Regions from separate parts of the Paenibacillus sp. JCM 9796 genome, predicted to be linked through region 2. Evidence: riboswitches for the same ligand, from Rfam matches in the RefSeq annotation. Region 2 holds a riboswitch; each other region holds the start of a gene.

The links. A riboswitch is a leader RNA that binds a small molecule or an ion and turns the genes downstream of it on or off. The one in region 2 is predicted to bind cobalamin.
Region 1: it holds a riboswitch for cobalamin, as region 2 does, so the genes downstream of both, metE (5-methyltetrahydropteroyltriglutamate--homocysteine S-methyltransferase) here and ACZ439_RS07555 (ABC transporter substrate-binding protein) in region 2, are expected to answer to the same signal.
Region 3: it holds a riboswitch for cobalamin, as region 2 does, so the genes downstream of both, ACZ439_RS08840 (S-layer homology domain-containing protein) here and ACZ439_RS07555 (ABC transporter substrate-binding protein) in region 2, are expected to answer to the same signal.

The regions. Positions count from the first base shown of each region.
Region 1 covers NZ_AP043723.1:5,248,310-5,256,125, reverse strand. Annotated here, with positions in the region: partial or broken gene ACZ439_RS25315 (carbohydrate ABC transporter permease) at 1-443, opposite strand, end outside; gene ACZ439_RS25310 (ABC transporter ATP-binding protein) at 628-1,230, opposite strand; gene ACZ439_RS25305 (oligopeptide/dipeptide ABC transporter ATP-binding protein) at 1,220-2,137, opposite strand; gene ACZ439_RS25300 (ABC transporter permease) at 2,180-3,046, opposite strand; gene ACZ439_RS25295 (ABC transporter permease) at 3,043-4,074, opposite strand; gene ACZ439_RS25290 (ABC transporter substrate-binding protein) at 4,062-5,651, opposite strand; cobalamin riboswitch at 5,887-6,091, shown strand; gene metE (5-methyltetrahydropteroyltriglutamate--homocysteine S-methyltransferase) at 6,244-7,816, shown strand, end outside.
Region 2 covers NZ_AP043723.1:1,540,747-1,548,562, reverse strand. Annotated here, with positions in the region: gene ACZ439_RS07570 (aminotransferase class I/II-fold pyridoxal phosphate-dependent enzyme) at 1-1,007, shown strand, start outside; gene ACZ439_RS07565 (aspartyl-phosphate phosphatase Spo0E family protein) at 1,137-1,406, shown strand; gene ACZ439_RS07560 (hypothetical protein) at 1,528-2,067, shown strand; cobalamin riboswitch at 2,103-2,316, shown strand; gene ACZ439_RS07555 (ABC transporter substrate-binding protein) at 2,494-3,510, shown strand; gene ACZ439_RS07550 (FecCD family ABC transporter permease) at 3,510-4,553, shown strand; gene ACZ439_RS07545 (ABC transporter ATP-binding protein) at 4,652-5,443, shown strand; gene cobT (nicotinate-nucleotide--dimethylbenzimidazole phosphoribosyltransferase) at 5,436-6,518, shown strand; gene cobU (bifunctional adenosylcobinamide kinase/adenosylcobinamide-phosphate guanylyltransferase) at 6,637-7,182, shown strand; gene cbiB (adenosylcobinamide-phosphate synthase CbiB) at 7,206-7,816, shown strand, end outside.
Region 3 covers NZ_AP043723.1:1,819,917-1,827,732, reverse strand. Annotated here, with positions in the region: gene ACZ439_RS08845 (methyl-accepting chemotaxis protein) at 1-1,189, shown strand, start outside; cobalamin riboswitch at 1,320-1,539, shown strand; gene ACZ439_RS08840 (S-layer homology domain-containing protein) at 1,692-6,239, shown strand; gene ACZ439_RS08835 (DUF4430 domain-containing protein) at 6,310-7,020, shown strand; gene ACZ439_RS08830 (energy-coupling factor transporter transmembrane component T family protein) at 7,017-7,816, shown strand, end outside.

The DNA.
Region 1 (7,816 bases), 2.0 Mb from region 2:
CTGTCTCAGGCGTATTGATCAAGGTTTCGCCAAATGGCGGAAATCGCTACGCTGCCTCCGACCAGTGACGGCAAATAAAAGATAGCCCTGTAAACGGACATGCCGCGAATAGGCTTAAACAGAAGCATGGCCACCATTAAAGCAAAGAACAGCTTTAATGGCACCGACAGCACCACATAGGTGATCGTGACCCGCAGCGCGGTCCAAAAATCTTTATCGTCCGTAAAAATTTCCTTGTAATTCTCAAACCCTACCCAAGAGGGCAGCTCTAACAAATTATATTGAGTCAGGGACAAATAAAAAGATTGGGACATCGGTCCGATTGTTAAAACAAATAAACCAAGCAACCAAGGCGCAATGAACACATAACCCCAAATAGGTTCTATCCATCGGTTAAGTTTTCCTGAATGATTGCGTTTTGACGCTTGCGTTAGTTCTGTCATCCTTCTCACTCCCGTATTTTCATCTAGATCACCGCTTGTAAACACATCTTAGCTTTTGGAGCTCTTCATATAAATGAGAGAAATCTATAATTATTTATAAAAATATACACGGTTTTGCCGGATGCCTTGAGCTTGCCTGCTCTATATGTGCCCGGACACGGGTTTATATGGCGTGCTCCAAACTTTACAAGCATGCGCCCCGCTCAACGACCCGGCTGCACAGCCTGCGGATCAGCTGCCGCTCGTGGCTGATGACCAGTATGCCCGCGCCGCGCCGCGCCGCCCAGCCCAGCACGGTCTGCCAGATTTGCGCTTGCGTAATCGCATCGAGCATCGTCGTCATTTCATCGGCAATCAGATAACGGGTGCCGGGTCCGAGCGCCCGCGCGACGCAGATTCGCTGAAGCTCTCCTCCGGACAGCTCGTTCGGGAAGCGGTCCAGCCATTCCGGCTCGATACCCAGCCCGATAAGCAGCGATTCGTCCGGCGTCCCTCCTTCCAGCAGCGTGCGCCGCAGCTTCCAACGCGGATTGACAGCCTGCTCCGGATGCTGAACGACCATCTGCACCGGATTGCGGCCCCGGGCGGGAAGCGGAGACCCGTTGACGACAACGCTGCCTTCTTGCAGCCGTTCGTGACCGGCAAGCAAGCGGGCGAGCGTGGACTTCCCGCTGCCGCTCGGCCCGACCAGTCCGACGATTTCACCGGCTTCGATTCGCAGCTCTTCGTTCTTAAGCAACCAGGACTCTCCGTACCGGAAGCTCAAGTTTCGCCCTTCAAGCGTCATGCAAGCACCTCACCATCCCGCCCCGCACCGTTCGAGGCTCCGGAGGCGCTACGCCGCATTCCGGCGTGGCCCATGAACAGCGCGGAGCGAAGGCGCAGCCCGGCGGCAAAGCGTCCGGCAGCGGCTGCGCGCCGGGAATCGGGACAAAATCGTTCTGCGGTAAAGCGCGCCATAACGCCCGGGTGTAGGGGTGGCGCAAATCCGCTCCATCGCCGGCAAACTCCTCGCAGCAGGCGATTTCGACGACGCTGCCGGCGTACAGGACGGCAATCCGGTTGGAGACGGATAACGCCGCTTCGATATCGTGCGTAATGAGCATGACTGCGCAGCCCCCGTCGGCCAGCTCCCGGAATCGGCCGAGCGCCTCCCGGAGAGCCGTCTCGTCCAAACCCGGGGTCGGCTCATCGGCGATGACGAGCCGGGCTCCGCTCACGGTTGCCGTCGAGACCAGGACCCTCCTTGCCATGCCTCCGGACAGCTGAAACGGGAACAAGTCGGCCGCTTCGGGCTTCAGCCTGTATCTGGCAAAGGCGTTTCGCTGCCGTTCTATCGGATCTCCGGTCCGAACGGCCTGTCTGACCTGACGGCCGACCCGCATCAACGGGTCCAAATATTGCACCGATTGAGGGACAAGCGCAATATCCCTGCCTCTCAGCTGTGCCTGTCTGGCGGGCGTCAGCTCTTCACCGTCAAACCGGATCGTTCCGGACACCTGCGCGTTGCCCGGGAGAATACCGAGGATCGCGTGAGCAAGCAGGCTTTTCCCGGAACCGCTGGCTCCTACGACAGCCAGAATTTCACCCGCATCGATCGTTAGCCCGAGCTTGTGAATCGTTTCAATCGTGGTCTGGCGCAAGCCGCGCTCATAACGGGTAAAACGTACCGAAAGTTCATTCACTTCCAGCATAGGCAAGGCTATCCCTCCTTTCTCTTCGTTGACCCTTCCCCATTATTCGTGCGCCCGCCTCGGGTCGACAAGACGCTGAAGGCTTTCCCCAAGCATCGCGAAAGCCCGGACCAGCACCAGCAGGCACAAGCCCGGGAACAGCGCAAGCCACCACAAGCCCGACGATAAATACCGCATCGATTCGGACAAAATGATGCCGATTGCCGGTTCATGAGGCGACAGGCCCATGCCGACGAAGGTAATGGCCGCTTCATGCAATATCGCATGGGGCACGATCAGGATCAGACCGACCAGCAGTTGGGGAAGCAGATGCGGCAACATGTGCCGCGTGGCGATCCACCAACGGGTTTTGCCCAAGTTGCGGGAGACGGTGACATAAGCCGCGGAGCGCACCTGCATGACCTCTGCGCGGATGATTCTCGACAAGCTCGGCCAGTGCGTAAGGGCGACTCCGACGATGACGCCCTTGGCCCCGCCTCCGAGCACAAAGGCGATTAATAACAGGGTGACCAGATGAGGCACGCTGAGGAACAGATCGGTCAGCCATGTCATGATCCGGTCGACGGTTCTGCCCATCACGGCCGCGGCAAGTCCCGTCAAGCCGGCAATGATCACGCTGGACGCTCCGGCCGCTATGCCGACCTTGATGCTGAGGGCGAGCCCCTTGACCGTGCGCGTCAGCATGTCCCTGCCGAGCCAATCCGTTCCGAACGGTTGATGGAACGAAGGCGCTGCGTTGCGGTGCTCCAGATTCGAGGATAGTCCGGCAGGATCGATCAGTGCCGCTGCCGCCGCAACCAGCGCGAGCAGGACGCAGGCTGCGGCGGCCGACAGCCAAGTCCGGTGCCGAAAGTGAAGCTTCAGCCGATGTTTTTCGCTTTTCCGCATAACGCCGGATAGAGGATTCATGCACCGCCACCTGCTTTCATTCTCGGATCGATCAGGCGATAGGCAAGGTCGGCCAGCACATTGCCGGTATAAACAAATACGGCGCTGAACAGCACAATACCGAGCAGCAGCGGCACATCGCCGCGCAGCCCCGCCTCTACTGCGGCCTGGCCCAATCCCGGGTACGAGAACACCTGCTCGGCCAGTACAGCGCCGCCGAACAGCTCGCTGAACGAGGCAAACTGCAAGGTGACCGCGGGCAGCGCCACATTGCGCAGACCGTGCCGCCAGAATAGGGTGAAGCCTCTCTCCCCTCGCGCTCTGGCGAACAACCAGTAATCGCTGCCCGTCACGTCCATCAGTTTTTCTCTCGTATGCAGCGTCAGAGCGGCGATGCCCGTAACGCTTAACGTCGCTGCCGGGAGAATCATATGCCGGATGCGATCGGCCAGGGTTACATGCTCGGCCGTCACCCCGGCGGGCGCTCCCAGTCCCACCGGGAACCAGCCGAGCCATACGGCAAAAACAAGCAGGAGCACTAATCCGACCCAAAATGTGGGTGTCGAGGCAAGCGTATAGCAATACCAGCGGACCAGCTTATCGATCCATGTGCTTCGGTTCATCGCCGCAAGCGCGCCTGCGGCGAAGCCGATCAGCCCTGACAGCAGCCATGCCGCGCCCATCAGGGCGAAGGAGGCGGCAAACCGCTCCTGGATGACTTCAATGACGGGACGGCGATAGATCATGGAGGTGCCGAAATCACCGCTGGCCAATGAAGCCAGCCAGCTCGCGTAGCGTTCCAACGGAGGCTTGTCCAGCCCCCAATACGCCGCAATCGCCTCGCGCTGTTCCGGGCTCACCCGCATCATATCCGCTCCGATATAAGCCTGAACCGGATCGATCGGGGAATACTGCACGAGCGTAAAGGAGACGGCGCTGACAGCGAGCAGCAGCGCGATGAGCTTGACCCCTTTGTTTAGTACAAACCGGCCTGCCGCCAGAACGGCGTTCCCCCCTGCCCTTGACTTTCGTCGCGTCAGGAGTTCCATCGCCATTCCTCAATGTTGTCGGTTACCGGCCATCCGTGTCCGTGCGGATGAATCTTCTGCTTGCCGATATCGAGGCCCAGCTTCACCAGATACAAGTGGTCCAGGTTCACGAGCCAGGCCCAAGGCGCATCCCCCTGCGCGCTCAAGCCGGTTTGGCCGTCCCACTGGGCTTTTTTCCACAGATTCCAGGCGTCTTTCTCATGGATCGCCTTCAAAGCCTGACTCATGTAAGCCTCAACGGCCGGATTGTGGTAAAATCCGGGATTGTAATAATCGACGCCGCTGAACTTGCTGCTGTACACATTGTACATTTCCACCGGATCGTGGCTTCCCCAGCCGAAGAGAACCGCATTCGCATGCATTTGCTTGCCAATGTCATCCCAGCTTTTCCCTTCCACCTTGACTTGAATGCCAAGCGGCTTGAGCGAATCGGCTGCGGCGAGTGCAAGAGACTGGCGGGTGACGTCGCTTGACGGGTAGATGAGGGTAAACTCGGCCTTCAGAGCGCCTTTCTCCACGATGCCGTCGCCGTTCGTATCCTTCCATCCGTCGTCCGCAAGCAGCTGCTTCGCCGCATTCATATCGCCGTCTTGAATGACGGCCTCGGCATTAAACCAGGGCAGCCCGTCATTAATCGTATACGCGGGCGTGCCGTGTCCCTCCAAGACGCCTTGAACCAGCGCCTTGCGGTCCAGCGCCAGATTGATCGCCTTGCGGATCGACAATTCCGCGGTGACATCGTTGCCGACCGGATATCCTTCTTTCGTTTGGCCGCCCGATTTTACATAGGGAAACATGATTCCGCGGTTGTCCACCGTATGTATAGCTTGAAGCTGCATGCCGCTCACCTGCTGTTTGCTGAACGCCGCAGGGATGGCCGCCATATCGACCGTTCCGGCTTTGGCGGCGGCGAAAGCCGCATCCTCGGCAAGAAACAGGAATGTGATTTTCTTGAAGTAGGGCTTCGTCCCGTAATATTCGGGATTCGGCTCGACGATCAGCTGCTGCCCTTGATCCCATTGCACCAGCTTATAAGGGCCGGAGCCGACCGGTTTTTTGGCATAATCGCTGCCGTGCGCATGCTTCGGAACGATACCTGTGCTCACAAGCATCTGGGCGAAGGTCGATTGCGGTTCCTTCAATGAAAACTTGACCGTATGCTCGTCCGCCGCCGCCACATCCTTGACATTGCTTAAATCGATGGCAGAGCCGCTTGCGGCTGCGGTTTGGAACGTATACTGAACGTCGGCGGCCGTTAACGGATGCCCGTCGGAAAATTTGACATCCTTCCGCAGCTTCACCGTCCAGTCCAGACCGTCCCCGCTGACCTCATAGCCCGTTGCAAGATCGTTGACGATATTCAAGCTGCTGTCGCGCTTGAGCAGCGTGCTTTGAAACAATGGAGATCCGTAGCGCCCCCATCCCGTTGTCGGATCGAAGCCTCCCTCCGGCTCGCCGCCTATCGCAAGAACAAGCTCCTCCTTCGGGGCGGCCGCCTGCTCGGTCTTGGCCCGGGTGCAGCCGCTGATGCAAAGCGCTGCCACTAACAGCATCATTAGCGTCCATCGTAAACACATTTTCAAACTCAAACACTCCTTCGAATTAAGTTGTTAACGTGTGCAGTAGCACGATTCAGGTGTATAGTAGCACTTGCATAGCGTAGCACATGAAACCAATTTCTGTCACTACAATTGTGCTATTATTTTTAAACTTTGTGTTACAACAACCGCTGCTCTGCCTCTTCTCCGCTTGTTCGTAAAAAAGGTTTGAATAAACCTAAGAAATATTGTACTATTACTCGGTATTCGATAATTGAATCATGTGGAAATAGGTGCTCCGGACCGGTCGTTATGCCGGGCGGAGCTTAAAAGGGAAGTTCGGTGAAATGCCGACGCGGTCCCGCCACTGTAACAGAGGAGTCGAACGTCACCCGGCGCCACTAATCCTTCGGATTGGGAAGGCCGACGTAAGACGATGATTCTGGAGCCAGGAGACCTGCCTATTTTGACAGCACTGCTTTTACCTACGGGAGATAGGGAGGTGTTAAAGATGGCAGCCGCCGTACAAACAATCGGGAGGCATCTTTACCCTTGACTTTTACTGGGTAAAGATGCCTTTTTTGCATGGGAAAGCACCGCTTATGAAAACAAATGAACTGGAGGAATACCTATGAACCGAGCATTAAGCAGCAACCTGGGATATCCGCGAATCGGCGGCGGGCGCGAATGGAAAAAAGCGCTTGAGGCCTACTGGGCCGGAAAGCTGCAGGAGACGGAGCTGGTCAGCCGCATGGAAGAAATACGGCTCAACCATCTTCGCACCCAGCAGGCGAGCGGCATCGACTTGATCCCTGTCAACGATTTCACCTTCTACGACCACATGCTGGATACGGCAGCGATGTTCGGGCTCGTGCCCGGCCGCTTCGGTTACGAAGGCGGCGAAGTGCCGCTGAGCGCCTATTTCGCGATGGCCCGCGGCAGCGAGGGCGCCCCGGCCTGCGAGATGACCAAATGGTTTAACACCAACTACCACTACATTGTGCCGGAGCTGAACGGCGCCGAGCCGCAGCTGACCGTGAACAAACCGCTCCTGGCCTACCGGGAAGCCAAACTCCGTCTCGGCATTGAAGGCAAGCCCGTCCTGATCGGGCCATACACGTTCCTGAAGCTGTCCAAGGGCTACAAGACCGAGCACTTCGATAAGCTGCTGGAGCGGTTCGTGCCTTTGTATGCCCGCATATTGAGCGAGCTTGAGCAGGAAGGCGCGCAATGGGTGCAGATCGATGAGCCGATTCTTGCGACCTCATTAACGGAAGCCGATATGGAGCGGGTCGCATTCGTTTACAAGAAGCTGCACGAAGCGGCCCCACGTCTTAAGCTGATGCTGCAAACGTACTTCGACGCCGTCGATCTGTATGAACACATCGCTGCGCTGCCGGTGCAAGGCATTGGCCTCGACTTCGCTCACGGGCTGGACAAAAACAGCGAGCATTTGCTGCAATATGGATTTCCTGCAGATAAGACGCTTGGCGTCGGCTTGATCGACGGACGAGGCATTTGGCGTTCCGATCTGGACGCGCGGCTCCGGCTGCTCCACACGTTGTCCCCGATCGTCCCGTATGAGAGAATGATGATCCAGCCAAGCTGCAGCCTGCTTCATGTTCCGGTCACGGCCGCACATGAAACGAAGCTGGAGCCTACGCTGCGGAACGCACTTGCGTTCGCAAACGAGAAGCTCGAGGAGCTCGTACTATTGACCCGAGCCGTGAACGAAGGTCCCGCGGCAATCGCAGCCGAGCTGGAACAAAGCCGTCAAGCGGTTCAGGAGCTCAACGCCTCCCCTTCCCGAAACAACGAACGGGTGCAGTCCGAAACGAGCCGGATCGCCCTCCAGCCGTCCGAGCGAAGCCGGCCCTTTGCGGAGCGGCGTGCCGTTCAGCAGAGCAAGTGGAACTTGCCGTTCCTGCCCACGACTACGATCGGCAGCTTCTCGCAGACGCTCGAAGTGAGACAGGCCCGGAAACATTGGAGAAGCGGCGAATGGAGCCAGGAGCAGTATGAAGCCTTTATCCGGGAACAAATTCGGACCTGGATCGCTTTGCAGGAGGAATTGGATCTGGATGTGCTCGTTCACGGTGAATTTGAACGGACGGATATGGTGGAATTTTTCGGCGAGAAACTGGACGGTTTTGCGTTCACGTCGAACGGCTGGGTACAGTCCTATGGCTCCCGCTGCGTGAAGC
Region 2 (7,816 bases):
TCTATGCGCTGGAGAGGGGAAACACCAAATATACGCCGAATTCCGGCTTGCCGGAGCTGCGCGAAGCTATCGCCGAATACTTGTACGATTCGTTCCAGGTCCCTTACGAACCGACGGACGAGGTGCTCGTTACGGTCGGCGGCAGCGAAGCGATCGACCTGGCGCTTCGCGTGTTGGTTACGCCGGGCGACGAGATTCTGATCCCGGAGCCTTGTTATATTTCGTATAGCCCGATTACGAAAATCGGCGGCGGCATTCCCGTAGGGATCGAGACGTTCGCCAAAGATCAGTTCAAGCTGACGCCTGAAGCATTGAAAGCGGCCATCACGCCTCGCTCTAAAGTGCTGATTTTGTGCTACCCCAGCAATCCGACGGGAGGCATCATGACCTATGAGGATTGGCTGCCTATCGCCAAAATCGTCGAGGAGCACGATCTTATCGTCATCTCGGACGAAATATACGCCGAGCTGACGTATGAGAAAAAGCACGTCAGCTTCGCCTCCATACCCGGCATGCGCGACCGGACGATTCTGGTTAGCGGGTTCTCCAAGGCTTTCGCCATGACCGGATGGCGGATGGGGTATGCTTGCGGACACCGCGATTTGATTGCGGCCATGCTGAAAATCCATCAATACACCGTCATGTGCGCGCCGTCAATGGGCCAAGTGGCGGCCATCGAAGCGCTTCGGCACGGGCTGGAGGAGAAGGACCGGATGGTGGAGTCGTACAATCAGCGCAGGCGGTTAGTTGTGCATGGTTTCAGCCAGATCGGTTTGCCGTGCCATGAGCCGCAAGGAGCGTTTTATGCGTTTCCTTCGATTCAAGCGACCGGCCTTACCTCGGAGGAATTTGCGCAGCGCCTTTTATTCGAGGGGAAGGTCGCGGCGGTGCCCGGATCTGCGTTCGGACTGGGCGGCGAAGGTTTTTTACGCTGTTCCTACGCCTATTCGGTCAGTCAATTGACGGAAGCGATCGATCGAATAGGAAATTTCATGAAAAAGTTGTAGGTTCGACAAAAATAGTCATTTTCAAGTTTCTCCAAAACTGGTATGTTAGATGTATGGAAGTTTCATAGATAAATCCTTTATGAAGCTGTTATCCATAGGTCTAAAGATCGGGAACGGGAGGGATGAACGATGGCATTTCCGGAATATCGGCTTCGGCAGTATTTGAACGTCGTATGGATTCAAGAGAACGATCGCAATGCCAAGTGGATTTTTGGTAAACGGAAAACAAACTCATCCGCAACGTCTTTAGAAGATGAAATTTACCGTCTGCGACAAGAGCTGGAATCGTTAGTCCAAAGCGGGAATACGTTAACTTCCCCTCGAGTCGTCGAGATTAGTATGGAACTGGACATTAAAATTAATGAATATATGAATCGTCATCGTGGAAGCCGTTCCTGAACGGCTTCTTTTCGTTATTCCTTATATTTTGATACAAGCCTTTCGGGTATGGTAAGATAGGTCGATAGAGACCTAGCAGATGAATGTTTTGACGCAACGCGGCAAATGGGAGGAAAAGGATTTGAGGAAAGGAAGCTGGCTGGTCATCGCGTTGGTCCTTATGCTTCTGGCCGGATGCGGCGGCGGAGGAACGAAAGCGGACGTGCCGATTTTTATCATGTCATCGACAAGCATGCCGGGCGGTGCGGCGGAGAAGCTTGAAGCGGCCCTTGTGTCTAAAGTGGGAGAAGCCCCAACGGTGGCTGTCGCGGTCTCCCCGATGTTTTCGCTCGAGAAGATGATCATTGAGGTTGCGGCGGCCGGTAACGGAATTCTCATCCTTCCCGGCGATCAATTCCGGGGCTTGGGTAAGCAGGGTGGATACGTGCCGCTCGACGAATTGGCGAAGGCGGAAGACTTCCCGGACGGAGTGCTGGAACTGCCGGTGGACGGGAATCCGGACGGCAAGCTCGAAAAGCACTTATTCGGCATCTCGGTCGAGAAGACGACATGGTTCGCCGATCTGGGCCTGAGCGGCCAAGACTTGTACGCGTTCATTCCGCAAAATGCGCCGGATATTGAAAAAGCGAAGCAAGTGATGAAGCACATTGCGCAAAAATAGCCGTTGTCCTGAACGATTGGGCAATAAGCGGCGTTGTTCTAAATAAAGGTTCGGGTGCCTGCGGGCGGCGAAAGCCGCTGGTTCGCAGGTTAAAAGGGAAGCCGGTGCGATTCCGGCGCGGTCCCGCCACTGTAACCGGGCGATAAGCTCTCTCTGATAGCCACTTGCCGGCAATTGCCGGTTGGGAAGGCGAGAAAGCGCCGAAAGGAGCCCGGAAGCCAGGAAACCTGCCCGAACTTCATACGCTTGTTCCTTTCGCGGAAAAGGAGCGCAGCGGCGGTTTGCTCCGGCCCCAGGTCTTTACGACCCGGGACCGGGTCTGAAACATGCCCTCTGCTCCGGATTCGCGTCCGCAGGCGGAGGTTTTTTTGTATGTTCAGTCAAGGGAACGTTCTAGCCAATGATGAATGAAGGAGAGAAAAGATGATGAATACCAGCACAAAACGATACTTGCGAAAGCTGACGACGGCCGTCGTCAGCTTAGCGCTTGCGGCCGCATTGGCTGCTTGCGGCAGTAAGGCGACCGCGCCGAACCAAGGTCAGCTCGTCGACCCGCCGAAAGCGCAGAGCAGCCAGCAGGAAGGAACGGAGCAAGCGAAGCGGACGACATACCCGCTGAAGGTGCAGGATGCGACAGGCAAGGAATTCGTGTTTGAGAAAGCGCCGGAGCGGATCGCTTCGACGTCACCGAGCGAAACGGAGATCTTGTTTGCGCTCGGACTCGGGAGTAAAATCGTCGGCGTCTCGGATTATTGCGATTACCCGGCGGAAGCTGCGACGAAGCCGAAGCTCGGCAGCATCACGAAGCCGAACGAAGAAGCGCTGATCGGAGCGGGCGCCGATTTTGTTCTGACCGGCGTTTCCATGAAAGCGCCGACGGTGGACAAGCTGCGCGAGCTGAAGATCAATCTGTATCAGGTACAGCCGAAAACGATGGACGACGTCCTGGCGAACATTGAGAGAATGGGCGAAATTTTCGATCGCCAAGAAGAAGCCCGGAAGCTCGTCGAGCAAATGAAAGCGGATCGGCAAAGCGTGGTCGACGCTGTAAAATCAGTAAAGCCGGAGCAGAGGAAAAAAGTGTTCATCGAATTTTCCCCGGGCTATACCGTCGGTTCGGGCGAGTTTTTGAGCGAACTGATCGAGACGGCAGGCGGGATCAACGTATACGCATCGGAGAAAGGGTACGTCAAGCTGAGCGAAGAGAAAGTCATCGCCGCAAACCCGCAGGTCATTTTGTATCCGAAAAATTTGATCGACGACAAGTCGAAAAAATCGCTCGACCAAATCATTCGCGAGCGCAGCGGCTGGGATCAGCTCGAAGCGGTGAAAGGAAACAAGCTGGCCGGCATCGATAAAGATACGACAAGCCGTCCGGGTCCGCGAATTACGGAAGGCTTGAAGGAAATCGCCAAAGGAATTTATCCGGAACTGGTGAACTAATGAAGCGGAAGCTGATGCTATGGGGCGGACCTTGCCTTGTCTTGCTTCTGTTAGCCGCAACCGTCTCATTATCGGTCGGCTCGGTGCAGGTGCCTTTCGTGCACGTCTGGAAAATATTGCTGCATCACCTGCCTGGCATGGAGGGGCGCTTAACGGTAGATTGGCAAACGTCTTCGGAGCAAATCGTGTGGAAGGTCAGGCTGCCTCGCGTCGTGCTCGGGATGCTCGTCGGAGCGGCCTTGGGACTGGCTGGCGCCGCTTTCCAAGGGGTGCTGCGCAATCCGCTGGCCGATCCGTACACGCTCGGCGTTTCCTCGGGCGCGTCGGTCGGCGCTTCCTTTCTTATCTTATTCGGCTTGCAGTATGTATTCGGCGAATGGAGCGTTCCGGCGGTCGCCTTCGGTACAGGAACGCTAACGCTTGCGGTCGTGCTGATGCTGGCGAGAGCGGACGGCAAGCTGCGGATCGAAACGGTGATTTTATCGGGTGTGGTGATGCAGGCGTTTTTGTCGGCCCTAGTCTCGCTGATGGTCTCGATGTCGAAGCAGGTCATCAATGAAATTATATTCTGGCTGATGGGCAGCTTGGCGCTTCGCGGTTGGTCGTATACGTTGATATTGCTGCCTTACCTGGTAATTGGCGTAGCGGTGCTGACCGGTTACGGCCGGGCCATGAACGTATTCGCGCTAGGCGAGCGGCAAGCGGCATACTTAGGCGTCAACATCGAGCGCACCAAGCTGATCGTATTGATCGCTTCCACATTAATTACGGCGGCGGCCGTATCCGTCTCCGGCGTGATCGCGTTCGTCGGACTGCTCGTGCCGCACTTGCTGCGGCTGATCGCCGGGCCGGATTACCGCCTGCTGCTGCCGTTATCGGTGATAGGCGGCGCCATCTACGTGCTGCTCGCGGATACGCTTGCGCGCACGCTGCTTAGTCCGACGGAGATTCCGCTAGGCGTGGTGACCGCATTCATGGGCGCGCCGTTCTTCGCTTATTTGTTGCGACGACGAAAGCGCATCATTCGGGACCAAGCGGTGTGAGCGCAGCAGGGAAACGGTAAGGGGACGCTAGGAAACGAAGGAGGAGGCTGGACGGCGGTTAGGCGGAGATTGGCGAATGCGGCGAAGGGGGACTTGCCATGATCGAGGTTGCGATGGAACGGGTGGTGAAGCGGTACGGCGCGCGGACAGTTCTGAACGGCATCGACTTTCAGGTGGAGCCGGGGGAATGGTTTGGCATTCTCGGTCCGAACGGCGGCGGCAAATCGACGCTGCTGCAGGCTATGGCCGGCGTCGAGCCGATAGACGGCGGGACGGTGAAGCTTTCGGGCAAGCCGGTCGGCGAGTACTCGCGTAAAGCGCTGGCCCGGCAGGTCGCGGTGCTGCAGCAGGATGCGCTGCAGCCGGTTGGCTTCACGGTGCAGGAAGTGGTGGAGATGGGCCGTTACCCGTATCAGAACTGGTTCGGTGATGAAGCGGAAGACGCCGCCGCCTTGGTCGACCGCGTCATTCGCTGGCTCAAGCTCGAGCCGCTGCGGGAACGCCCGGTCGACGCGCTGAGCGGCGGAGAACGCCAGCGTGTCGCGCTCGGCAAGGCGATGGCGCAGCAGCCGAAGCTGCTGCTGCTGGACGAGCCGACGACGTTCCTCGATATCGGCTTCCAGCTCGAGATGATGGATAGGATTCGCCTGTGGCAGAAGGAGTGCGGCATGACGGTCGTCTCGGTGCTTCACGATCTGAACTTGGCCGCGCAATATTGTGACCGGCTGCTGCTGCTGCACGAAGGCGTCATTGCCGGGATTGGCGGAGCGGGGGATGTGCTGCAGGAGGATTTGCTCGAAAGGGTATACGGTACGCGGCCGTTCGTGGTGTCTCATCCCGAACGGGGCGTCCCGCAAATTTTATTGGCAGGGGGCGTTCATGATGAATAACGACAGGTGGAAGGACTTCGTTTCCGGTATTGAGCCTATATATGACGGCAAGTGGGCGGAAGCCGCAGCGCGGCTGGATCGGCTGACGAAGCCGCCGGGCAGCTTAGGCCGGCTTGAGGATATGGCGAAGCAGCTTGCCGGGATTACGGGGCAGTTGTACCCGGATTTGTCGCGTAAAGCGGTCATTGTGATGGCCGGCGACCACGGCGTGTGCGAGGAGGGCGTGAGCGCCTTCCCGTCGGAAGTGACGCCGCAGATGGTATTGAACTTCTTGAACGGCGGTGCGGCCGTCAACGTGCTGGCACGCCAGGTCGGAGCCGATGTCGTTTGCGTCGACGTCGGCGTGAATGCCGACTTGAGCCATCCGTCGCTCGTCTCGCGCAAGGTGCGCAAAGGAACGGCCAACATGGCGCAGGGCCCGGCGATGACGCGTGAAGAAGCGATTGCGGCGATTGCCGCCGGCTTCGACTTGACCGGCGAGCTGGCCGCGCGCGGTTACCGGCTGTTCGCGGCGGGCGAGATGGGCATCGGCAACACGACGGCCAGCTCGGCGATTTTATCCGTGCTCGGCGCGACCGACACGGTGCAAGCGACAGGGCGCGGGACCGGCATTGACGACGTGCGGCTGGCGCATAAGCAGGACGTCATTCGCCGGGCGATCGAGCGGAATCGGCCGAATGCCGACGATCCGATCGACGTGCTGGCGAAGGTGGGCGGGCTGGAGATCGCCGGGCTTGTCGGCGTCATTCTCGGGGCCGCCCGGCATCGCTGCCCGGTCGTGATCGACGGCTTCATCTCGTCGTCGGCTGCGCTGATCGCATCGCGGCTTGCCCCGCTCAGCACGTCGTATATGCTCGCTTCGCACCTGTCGCACGAGCAGGGGCATGCCCGCCTGCTGGAGCGAATCGGCCTTGCGCCGATATTGCGCATGGATATGCGGCTCGGCGAAGGAACGGGCGCTGTGCTCGCCTTCCCTCTTATCGAAGCGGCCGTAAATATTATGAGCCAGATGGCGACGTTCGACGATGCTGGCATCTCGCAAGCGGTGGATAAGAGTACGCCGGAGAAGGTGTAGCCCCACCGGTCCGCGGCCGGGAGATAGGGGAGGCGGCTGAGCGGTTTCGTTCAAGGTTCGGCATTTGGCATTTGGCGTAGGCATTCACAAAAACAGATAGCATCGGGAGGCTCGTGCAATGAAGGTGTTGGTGACGGGCGGCGCGCGCAGCGGCAAAAGCTCCTTCGCGGAGCGGTATGCCGCCACGCTCGCCCCCGAAGGGTTGTACGTTGCGACGGCGCACGCGTATGACGAAGAGATGAAAGCGCGTATCGGGCTTCATCGCCAGGAGCGCGAAGAGCGCGGTTTTTCATGGACGACGGCGGAAGCGCCTTACGCGCTGGCGGAGACGCTGCGTCAGGCGGATGCGCCGGTCGTGCTGGTCGACTGCCTGACCTTATGGCTGTCGAACTGGCTGCTGCGCTTTGAAGGGCACAGCGCCCGCGATCGGCTGCTGGAAGGGAAGATCGGGGAGCTGGTTGAAGCTTTCCGGGAGCTGGATCGGCCTGTCGTGCTTGTCACGAACGAAGTCGGCAGCGGGCTTGTGCCCGAAAATAAGCTGGGACGGTTATTCCGCGATTTGTCCGGTCGTATGAACCAGCGTCTGGCCCGGGAAGCGGACCAGGTGTTTCTGGTTACGGCCGGCATTGCCGTTGAGTTGAAAAGCCGTGAGTTTCGTCTGTAGCCGGGGAAGGCGAGGGAACGGAGTTGCTTGTATACAGTTGGGAAGAAGCGGCCTGGATGGCCTTGGCCGCGATCGTCACGGATTGGATCGTCGGCGATCCGGCCTGGCGCTGGTTGACGCATCCGGTTGTGTGGATCGGGCGATGGATCGGATGGCTGGAGCGCCGGCTAAGAGAGGACGGGCGGCCGTTGCCGCCCGCTTCGCTTCGCAGGCGCGGGCTCGTATTGACAGCGCTGACGGTAGGTTTGGCGTTTGCCGTCATCTACGCCATCGTCTGGGCGGCGTTTTGGATCCATCCATGGCTTGGGTACGCGGTTAACGTATGGTTCATCTCGACCACCATCGCGGTCAAAGGCCTGAAGCAAGCGGCGATGGCCGTTTATGTGCCGCTGCGGGAAGGACGGCTTGCCGAAGCGCGCACCTTCACCGGTTATATCGTCGGGCGCGATACGACGAAGCTGGAGGAGCCGGAGCTGACGCGCGCCACGGTGGAGACGGTGGCGGAGAACATCGTCGATGCGTTCACAGCTCCGATTTGTTTCGCTTTATTGGGAGGCGCGCCGCTGGCGATGCTGTACCGGGCGACGAACACGCTGGATTCGATGGTCGGGTACAAGAACGACAAGTATGCGGA
Region 3 (7,816 bases), 280 kb from region 2:
GCTGATCGCTTTAGGCGGCCTCGGGCTGGCCGATTCGTGGGGGGAACGCGCCGGGGCGGGCCTTCTTGTGCTGGCGGCGTTCGCCGGGACGGGCTTGTATTTTCATCGAACGGTACTTCAAAGCTTGAAGAGCTGGATGGGCCGCATGAAAGCCATTTCTTCCGGCAAGCTGATGCCCGCTTCGGCAGGCTCCAGGCGCAATGAGCTCGGACAAGTTTCGTTTGAGATCAACAAAATTGTGATAGGGATGAGAGCGATCTTGTCCGACATGAAGGAGGCTTCCTCCACCGTGAATAAGATCGGGTCCGAGCAGGCCGACGAAATTCGGCAGCTGCTGTCTTCGGCTGAGCAGCTGGTAGCGAGCATGCAGGAAGTGAGCGCGGGAGCGAATGACCAGCTGCAGCTCATCGAACTTAACGGCAGCCGGATGCAGCAGATTCACGACAGAGTCAGCCGGGCCGGTCAAGACATGGAGCTTTCGGGCAAGATATCCGAGGAGGCCCGGACATCGTCGCATGCCGGGCTGGAGAAGACGCTGGAATTGCGCAATGACATGAATGACCTGCAGGAAACGAGCAAGCGGAGCGTGAGCTCGATGGAAGAGCTGGAGCGGCAATTGCAAGAAATGAGAGAGTTCATCTTGTACATGCGTGAAATTGCCGAACAGACGAACCTGCTCGCGCTGAACGCCGCGATTGAGGCTGCGAGGGCCGGCGAAGAAGGCAGAGGATTCGGGGTCGTTGCCGGCGAAGTGAGGAAGCTTGCCGTTACATCCAATGAGGTAGCGGAACGCGCGATCGGGCTGACGCACAATATGGCGCTGAAATCGAAAGAAGCCGCGGATGCGGTGAAAGCGGAACGGCTTGCCGTAGAACGGGGAATCCGAAGGATTGGCCAATTGAGCGATATGATTCGCCTTGTGGCCGACAAGTGCCGCCTGACTGCGGAGCAAGCGTCCGCGCATTCTGCGGAGATGCGTGAAATTCAGCTTGGGCTTCATTCGATGGAAAGCAGCATGCAGGCGATTCGGGATATTTCTCAACAGTTCACTGCGTCCGCCCAAGCGATGGCGAGCAGCGGAGAACGGCATCACTTGGCTACCGAGCTTATTGCGCAGCAAGCGGATTTGCTCAAAAGCATTTCCGGAAATCTGCAGAAAATTACCGGCCGGTTTGTGATGGAATCCTGAAGCCGCCCGCTGTAAGCGAGTGGATCGAAGCGTACGGCGGGATGAGGCCCCGCGTCAGGACCGCGGGCGGTTGGCCCGCAAGAAATAGTTGGACGATGCTTGGGGATCGTGTTATTCTTTGTACATAATTGAATCATTTGCTCGGGTAGATGTCGAACGGGAGGCTAGCCATGCCGGCGTTCGGCGAACAGGGAAGTCCGGTGAGAATCCGGCACGGTCGCGCCACTGTAAGCGGGGAGCGGCTTCCATGATGTCACTGTCCTTCAGTTGGTTTAGGGGGGGCGGTTGGGATGACGGAAGTCCGGCTTCGATCCGCAAGTCAGGATATCTGTCTAACCCGAGAACACCGTCGCCTACGCGAAATTAGGAGAAGGGGGAACGGCAATCCGTCAGGAACGTAATATTGCCTGCAGGTTCATGCGTATCGGCATCCCTTCATAGAGAAGGGGTGCTTTTTTAGTTTAAGGAAGGTCAGTTTCAAGAGAGGGGAATAGGACAACAGATGAAGAGTAACAGATGGATCAACAAGATAAGCATGGTCCTGCTAAGCTGGTGCTTGCTCATATCCATGCTTGGCGGGCTGGCGCCTGCGTATGCGGATGGAGCGGGGAGAGGGCTTGTCACGGTTCCTCAGGCTATAGACGATGCGGCCGGCTACATCCTGGATGCGAATGGAGGCGCGCTTTCCGATTGGGATGCTTATGCGCTGGCTGCAGCCGGGAAGCAGGTGCCGGCCTCATATTTATCATCCGTCCGCGAGCAGCTTCAGCAGAACGGCGGACGTTACAGCAAGGTAACGGACTATGCCCGGATTGCGTTAGGCGTAAAGTCGGCCGGAGGAAACCCCGAGCAGATCGCGGCCGGGTCGAGTTCGTACAACCTTATTGAGGGCATTTATAACAGCGATGTGCTGACTGCCCAGGGAACGAACGGCGCGATTTATGCGCTGCTGGCCTTGAGCGGCGATGCTTATCACATTCCGTTAACCGCGAAGTGGAATCCCGATAAAATCGTGGCATGGCTGCTCGCGCAGCAAAATGCGGACGGCGGATGGCCGCTTGGGGCCGGAGGGCCGAGCAGCATCGACATTACAGCGTCTGCTGTGAACGCCCTGGCCGCTCATACCGCGCACACCGGTGTCCGGCCGGCGATGGACCGCGGCATTCAATGGCTGTCCTCGCAGCAATTAGCGAACGGCGGATTTTCGGAGTATGGGGAAAATGCGGAAAGCACCGCACAGGTCATTCTCGCGTTGTCCGCTGCCGGACTCGACGCGCGCAGTTCAGGCTTCGCGAAGGCGAACGGCAACCCGCTTACCTATTTATTCGGTTACCGGCAAGGCGACGGCGGATTTGCCCATGTGGCCGGCGGTTCTTCCGACGGATGGGCCACGGTGCAATCGCTTGTGGCGCTGGCGGCCTTCCATACGGCTGTCAACGGTGACAGCGGATCGTATGAGGCGATCCTGACCACAGGGGGCGGAGCGCCTGCCGCAGCTCGCGTGACGGTTCATGTGGAAGGCCCCGCCGGTACGATCGCCGAAGGCTCCGCCATAGTGGGGACTGCCTATGAGGCTGTGGCTCAAGTGCTGCATGCGCAGGGGGTTCCTTTTCAAGAGAGCGACGGCCATTTCATTCATACGATCAACGGAATTTCCGGTAAAAGCGACTACAGCACCTGGTGGGGGTACAATGTCAAACGCCAGGGCTCCTGGGATTATGCCCGCACGAATAACCTGGGCATGGCTGACTACTCCCTGCGTAACGGCGATGACATTTATTTGTACTATACAGGCATAAGTACCGCATTGGTGGATTCGATTAAGGTGGAGCCGGCGATGCCGGTTGAAGGCCAGGCAGTAACGGTTCAGGTCTATCGGTCGGTATGGGATTATGACGTTACAAGGGACGAGGTCGTCACGGTTGCCGCCAGCGTTTATGTAGAATTGGGCGGACGTAAGGTGGAGACGGACGCAAACGGATACGCGTTGTTCCCGTCCGGCTTGCCCGGCGGCACCTATCAAGCGGTTGTAACAGGCTATCAAGACGGGCTTGCGCCGAAGATCGTCAAGGATTCCAAGACGATTCAGGTCGGAACGGCGGCGATTCAAATTGAAGGAGCTTCGGGCACTTATGCCGAAGGGAAGGCGAGTTCTCCGAATTTGCTGGAAAGCGTTGTGCGGCTTCTAGATGCCAACCAGGTTCCTTACGAGCTTGAACACGCCAGCTTCGGAACGTACATCCAATCCGTCGGCGCTGATGCCGGGGCTTGGCTCTATGCGATCTACCGCCAAGGCAAGTGGAATCCGGGAATGGTCGGCGCGGATCAATATACGCTGCAGCCGGGGGACCGGGCGGTCGTTTATATTAGCGGATTCGACGCGGAGTGGAACTCGTCGACGTATTTGGTCGATTCGATTGCCTTGAATCCTGCACAGCCTAAGGCTAACGAATCGTTCACCGTTACGGTGAAGAAGACGCTCGCGGACAATAAGCCGGCTTCTCCCGCAGCCGGCATTCAAGTGAAGATCGGAAGCTTGACCGCCACAACAAGCAGTGAAGGCATCGCCACATTCGCCGGATTGCCTGCAGGAACCTATACCCTCGATATATCGGGCTATGTGACCGGTGAGGCGCCGAAAGTGGTACATACCTCGCAACCGGTGACGATTCAACCGAGAACCGGGGGCGGAACAGACGGAGGAACGGGTCCTGTCGTCAATCCTGTCGTATATGTGTCCGTAACCGGGGACAGCAGCATGGGGACGATCCTGCCTTCGACCTCGGTTTCCTTGCAGAGCGGCGACACGCCTTATTCCATTCTGATCCGGGCCCTGGGCGCAGGCCGCGTTCAATCGTCCGGCTCGGGCTCGACGGCTTACGTCCAAGGCATTGACGGACTGCGGGAATTCGACCGGGGGCCGCTAAGCGGCTGGATGTACGCGGTCAACGGCACCTACCTGAGCACAGGGGCGGATTCCACGTCCTTGAAGCCGGGCGATACGGTGGCGTGGCGTTATACGCTGGACGGCGGCAAGGATTTGAATGCCGGCGCGGGTACCGGAGGAACGGGCGCTGTCGGGGTACCGGTGGCGCCGACCGTCCCGGCGGCTGCCGATGTGGTTCAGAAGCTGGAGATGCCGTATAACAACCGGAAGCCGATCCATGAGATCGCGAAGCCGGCCATTGTCTTGAACGCAGACAAGAAAATGACGGCGAATGCCGCCGATACGCTCAAGAAGGACTTGGCGGCCAATACGGTGAACGTGCAAAAAGCGGCAGCTGCCGATACCGAAACCGTCATTGCCGACGCCAAAGCGGAGGTTCAGCTCCAGGTTCCGGCCGGTGCGCTTAAGGAAACGACGAAGCTGACGGTCAGCGAGCTTCCTTCGGCTTCGGCCGGGCGGAACGAGCTCGTTTCCTCGATGTATGAGTTCGGCCCGCAGGGTCAGTCCTTTGATACACCGGTACAAATTTCGATTAAAACGCCGGTTGCCTCGGTAAGTCTGGATCAGTTGGCGCTGGTGTGGCTGGATGAGCAGACGGAGCAATGGATTCCGATTCCGGCCGTCATCGATGCCGAGACGGGAACGGTTACCGGATGGGTGAACCATTTTACGAAATTCGCGGTTATCGACAAGTCCAAAGTGGCGCCGGCTGCGGGCATAGACGTCGGACCTTCCATCGAACGGGCGGCCCAATGGCTGAAGGGCGGCGTGGAGCTGAGCGACTGGTCGGCCTATGCGCTGAGCAGAGCCGGCGTGGCCGTTCCAAACGATTACCTCGCTTTGGCTTCCGCCAAGCTGAAGGAGAAGAACGGCGAGTTCCGGAACGTCACCGACTATGAAAGATTGGCGCTAAGCGTACAGGCGGCAGGCGGCAATCCGGAATCGATAGGCGGCTTCAATCTGATCGAGCGTATTTATAATAACGAGCGGATGGAAGTACAGGGAAGCAACGGCCCGATTTATGCGCTGCTGGCTTTGAACGGAGGCGCTTATCGCATTCCGGCCGATGCGAAATGGACGACCGGGAAGCTGGCGCAGTGGATCCTCGACGTGCAGAATGCGGACGGCAGCTGGCCGCTTGTGAAGGGCGAGCAGGGAAATCCCGACTTAACGGCTGCGGCGCTGGCTGCCCTTACCCCTTACCAAGAGCGGACGGATGTGAAAGCCGCCATGGAGAGGGCGGTTAAATGGCTGGGCTCCGTGCAGTCCCCGGACGGCGGCTTTGCCCTGAACGGTGTGGAGAATGCGGAAAGTACAGCGCAAGTGATTTGGGGTCTCTCGGTAAGCGGAACCGACCCGGTGAACAGCCCGTATTTCAAGTCCGGCAAGCAGAGCATGCTGGCCTGCTTGCTCGGGCTGCAGCTGAGTAACGGCGGTTTCCCTCATGAACGCGGAGGGGAAGCGGAGGTCATGGCTACGGAGCAGGCGTTAATGGCGCTGGGAGCGTACCAAGCCTATGTGAATCTTGATCGGCAGGTGCCTGCCGCCCCGGTCTACGCCGACCAGACGGACATTGCCTCCTGGGCGCTGCCGTTCGTACAGAAGGCGTCTATTTACCGGATCATGGAGGGGACGGGCGGATCGGTACCCGTTTTCGAACCTAAACAAAAAGTGACCCGCGTACAATTTACCGCAATGCTGCTGCGGATGATGGGCGAAGCGCCTCTGGCCGAAGCAACGACGGATTTCGCAGATGTCGCTCCGGATGCCTGGTACGCAGGCTATGTGACCAAAGCGGTGGCGAAGGGCATCGTGCAGGGCGTAAGCGCGGATCGGTTTGCTCCGGATGCCGCCATTTCACGTCAGGAGATGGCTATCATGCTGGCAAGAGCGCTGCAATTGCAAGCCACAGGCGCCGATTCCGCCGGATTTATCGATATGAGCGAATCGTACCCGGATGCCGTACCATTCATTCAAGCCGTGCGCGAGCAAGGGCTGATGGAAGGCGACGAAGCGGGACGGTTCCTGCCGCTGGATTCGGCAACACGCGAGATGGCTGCGGTCGTAGCGGTAAGAGCCTATGAATTGACAAAAAAGCCGTAATCGGTGAGGATGAAAAGAGCCCTGTTCGCAAGGGGCTCTTTCTTTCCTTTTCATGTCAGGAGGATCCTAGATGTATCGATTATTTCTGCTGGGAATTGCCGTGATGACCGCTCTCTCCGGCTGTGGGCCGCAAGCGCAGCCTTCTGCCGGCGCCGCCTCGCAGCCCCCTGCGCAAGGGGCGGCCGCGGACAACGCTGCTTCGCAAGAAGCAGCCCGGCCTGCGGAAGCGGCGGTTAAGCCGCCGGAGCCGCCGGCGTCCGGGCAGGCCGAGCCGGATGCCGCCAAGCCGGAGGCTGCGAAGCCGCCGGAAGCAGGCCCGTCCGCGGGCCAGGCCGCGCCGTCTGATGCAGACGCCGCCCAGCCGCCCGCCGCTGCGGCCGCGCCGCCGGCTGAGCAAACGCCGCCGGCCCCTGTTGCTGCGGCAGCGCCGGTGCATAACGCGCTAACCGTCACCATAACCGGGGACTCGAAGCGCGGCGTCCTTCTGAAGGAAGGCTCCGTGCCTTATGAGGAAGGAATGACGGTGATGGACGCGCTCAAGCAGGCAACCAAACAACATAAGATTCAGATGGAATTTCAGGGCAAGGGAGCTTACGCATATGTGCAAGGCATCGATAACTTATATGAATTTGACGAGGGCCCCAAAAGCGGTTGGGTCTACAAGGTGAACGGCAGCGCGCCCGGCGAAGGCGCCGGCGCCTATAAGGTAAAGGCAGGCGACAAGATCGAATGGCTGTACACGCTTGATCTGGGCGAAGACGTGGGAGCGAAGCCGAAATGAACAGCGGCTTCCGGTCCTTTCACCCGTTTCCATGCTTCTTCTATTTTATAGGCGCTATGGTTCTCGGCATGATCGTGACCCATCCGGTTTATATCGCGACCCTCTTGCTCCTTCTGGTCGTGCTGGTTGTCTTGAATCGGGAGCTTCGTACTTTGCTAAGTATGCTTACCTTTTTTCTTCCCATTAGTCTGCTGTATGCGTTGATCAATCCGTTGTTTTCCCATCGGGGGAGTCATATCCTGTTTTATGCGTGGGATCAGCCGGTTACGCTGGAATCGCTCGCGTACGGCTTGTTTGCCACCGTCAACCTGCTGGTGCTGCTGGTCCTGTTCATTTCGTATAATGCGGTGATCACGCCCGCCAGGTTTTTGTATTTGTTCGGGTCGCTGTTTCCGAAAATTGCGCTGCTCATCGTCATGGCGATGCGCTTTGTTCCGCTGCTGAAGCATCGGCTGGCCGGCATTTCGTCGGTTCAGCAGATGAAGGGGATCGACCCCGGTCATGGCAGCCTGCGGATACGGATGACGGACGGCATGAAGCTGCTGCAAATTTTGCTGGCGCTCTGTCTCGAGGAAGCGCTGCAGACGGCCGATGCGATGAAAGCGAAGGGGTACGGCTCCGGCCCCCGCGGACGGTATGAGGAATTTAGAATGCGGCCCCGGGATTGGGGCTTGTTCGGGCTGCTGCTCGGTTTGTTTACAGGCTGTGTCGTGTTCCGGCTTCTTGGTTATGGGACTTACCGGATTTTTCCGTCGCTTGAACCTGTAACGCTGCAGGGCTGGGAGACGTTGTCGTA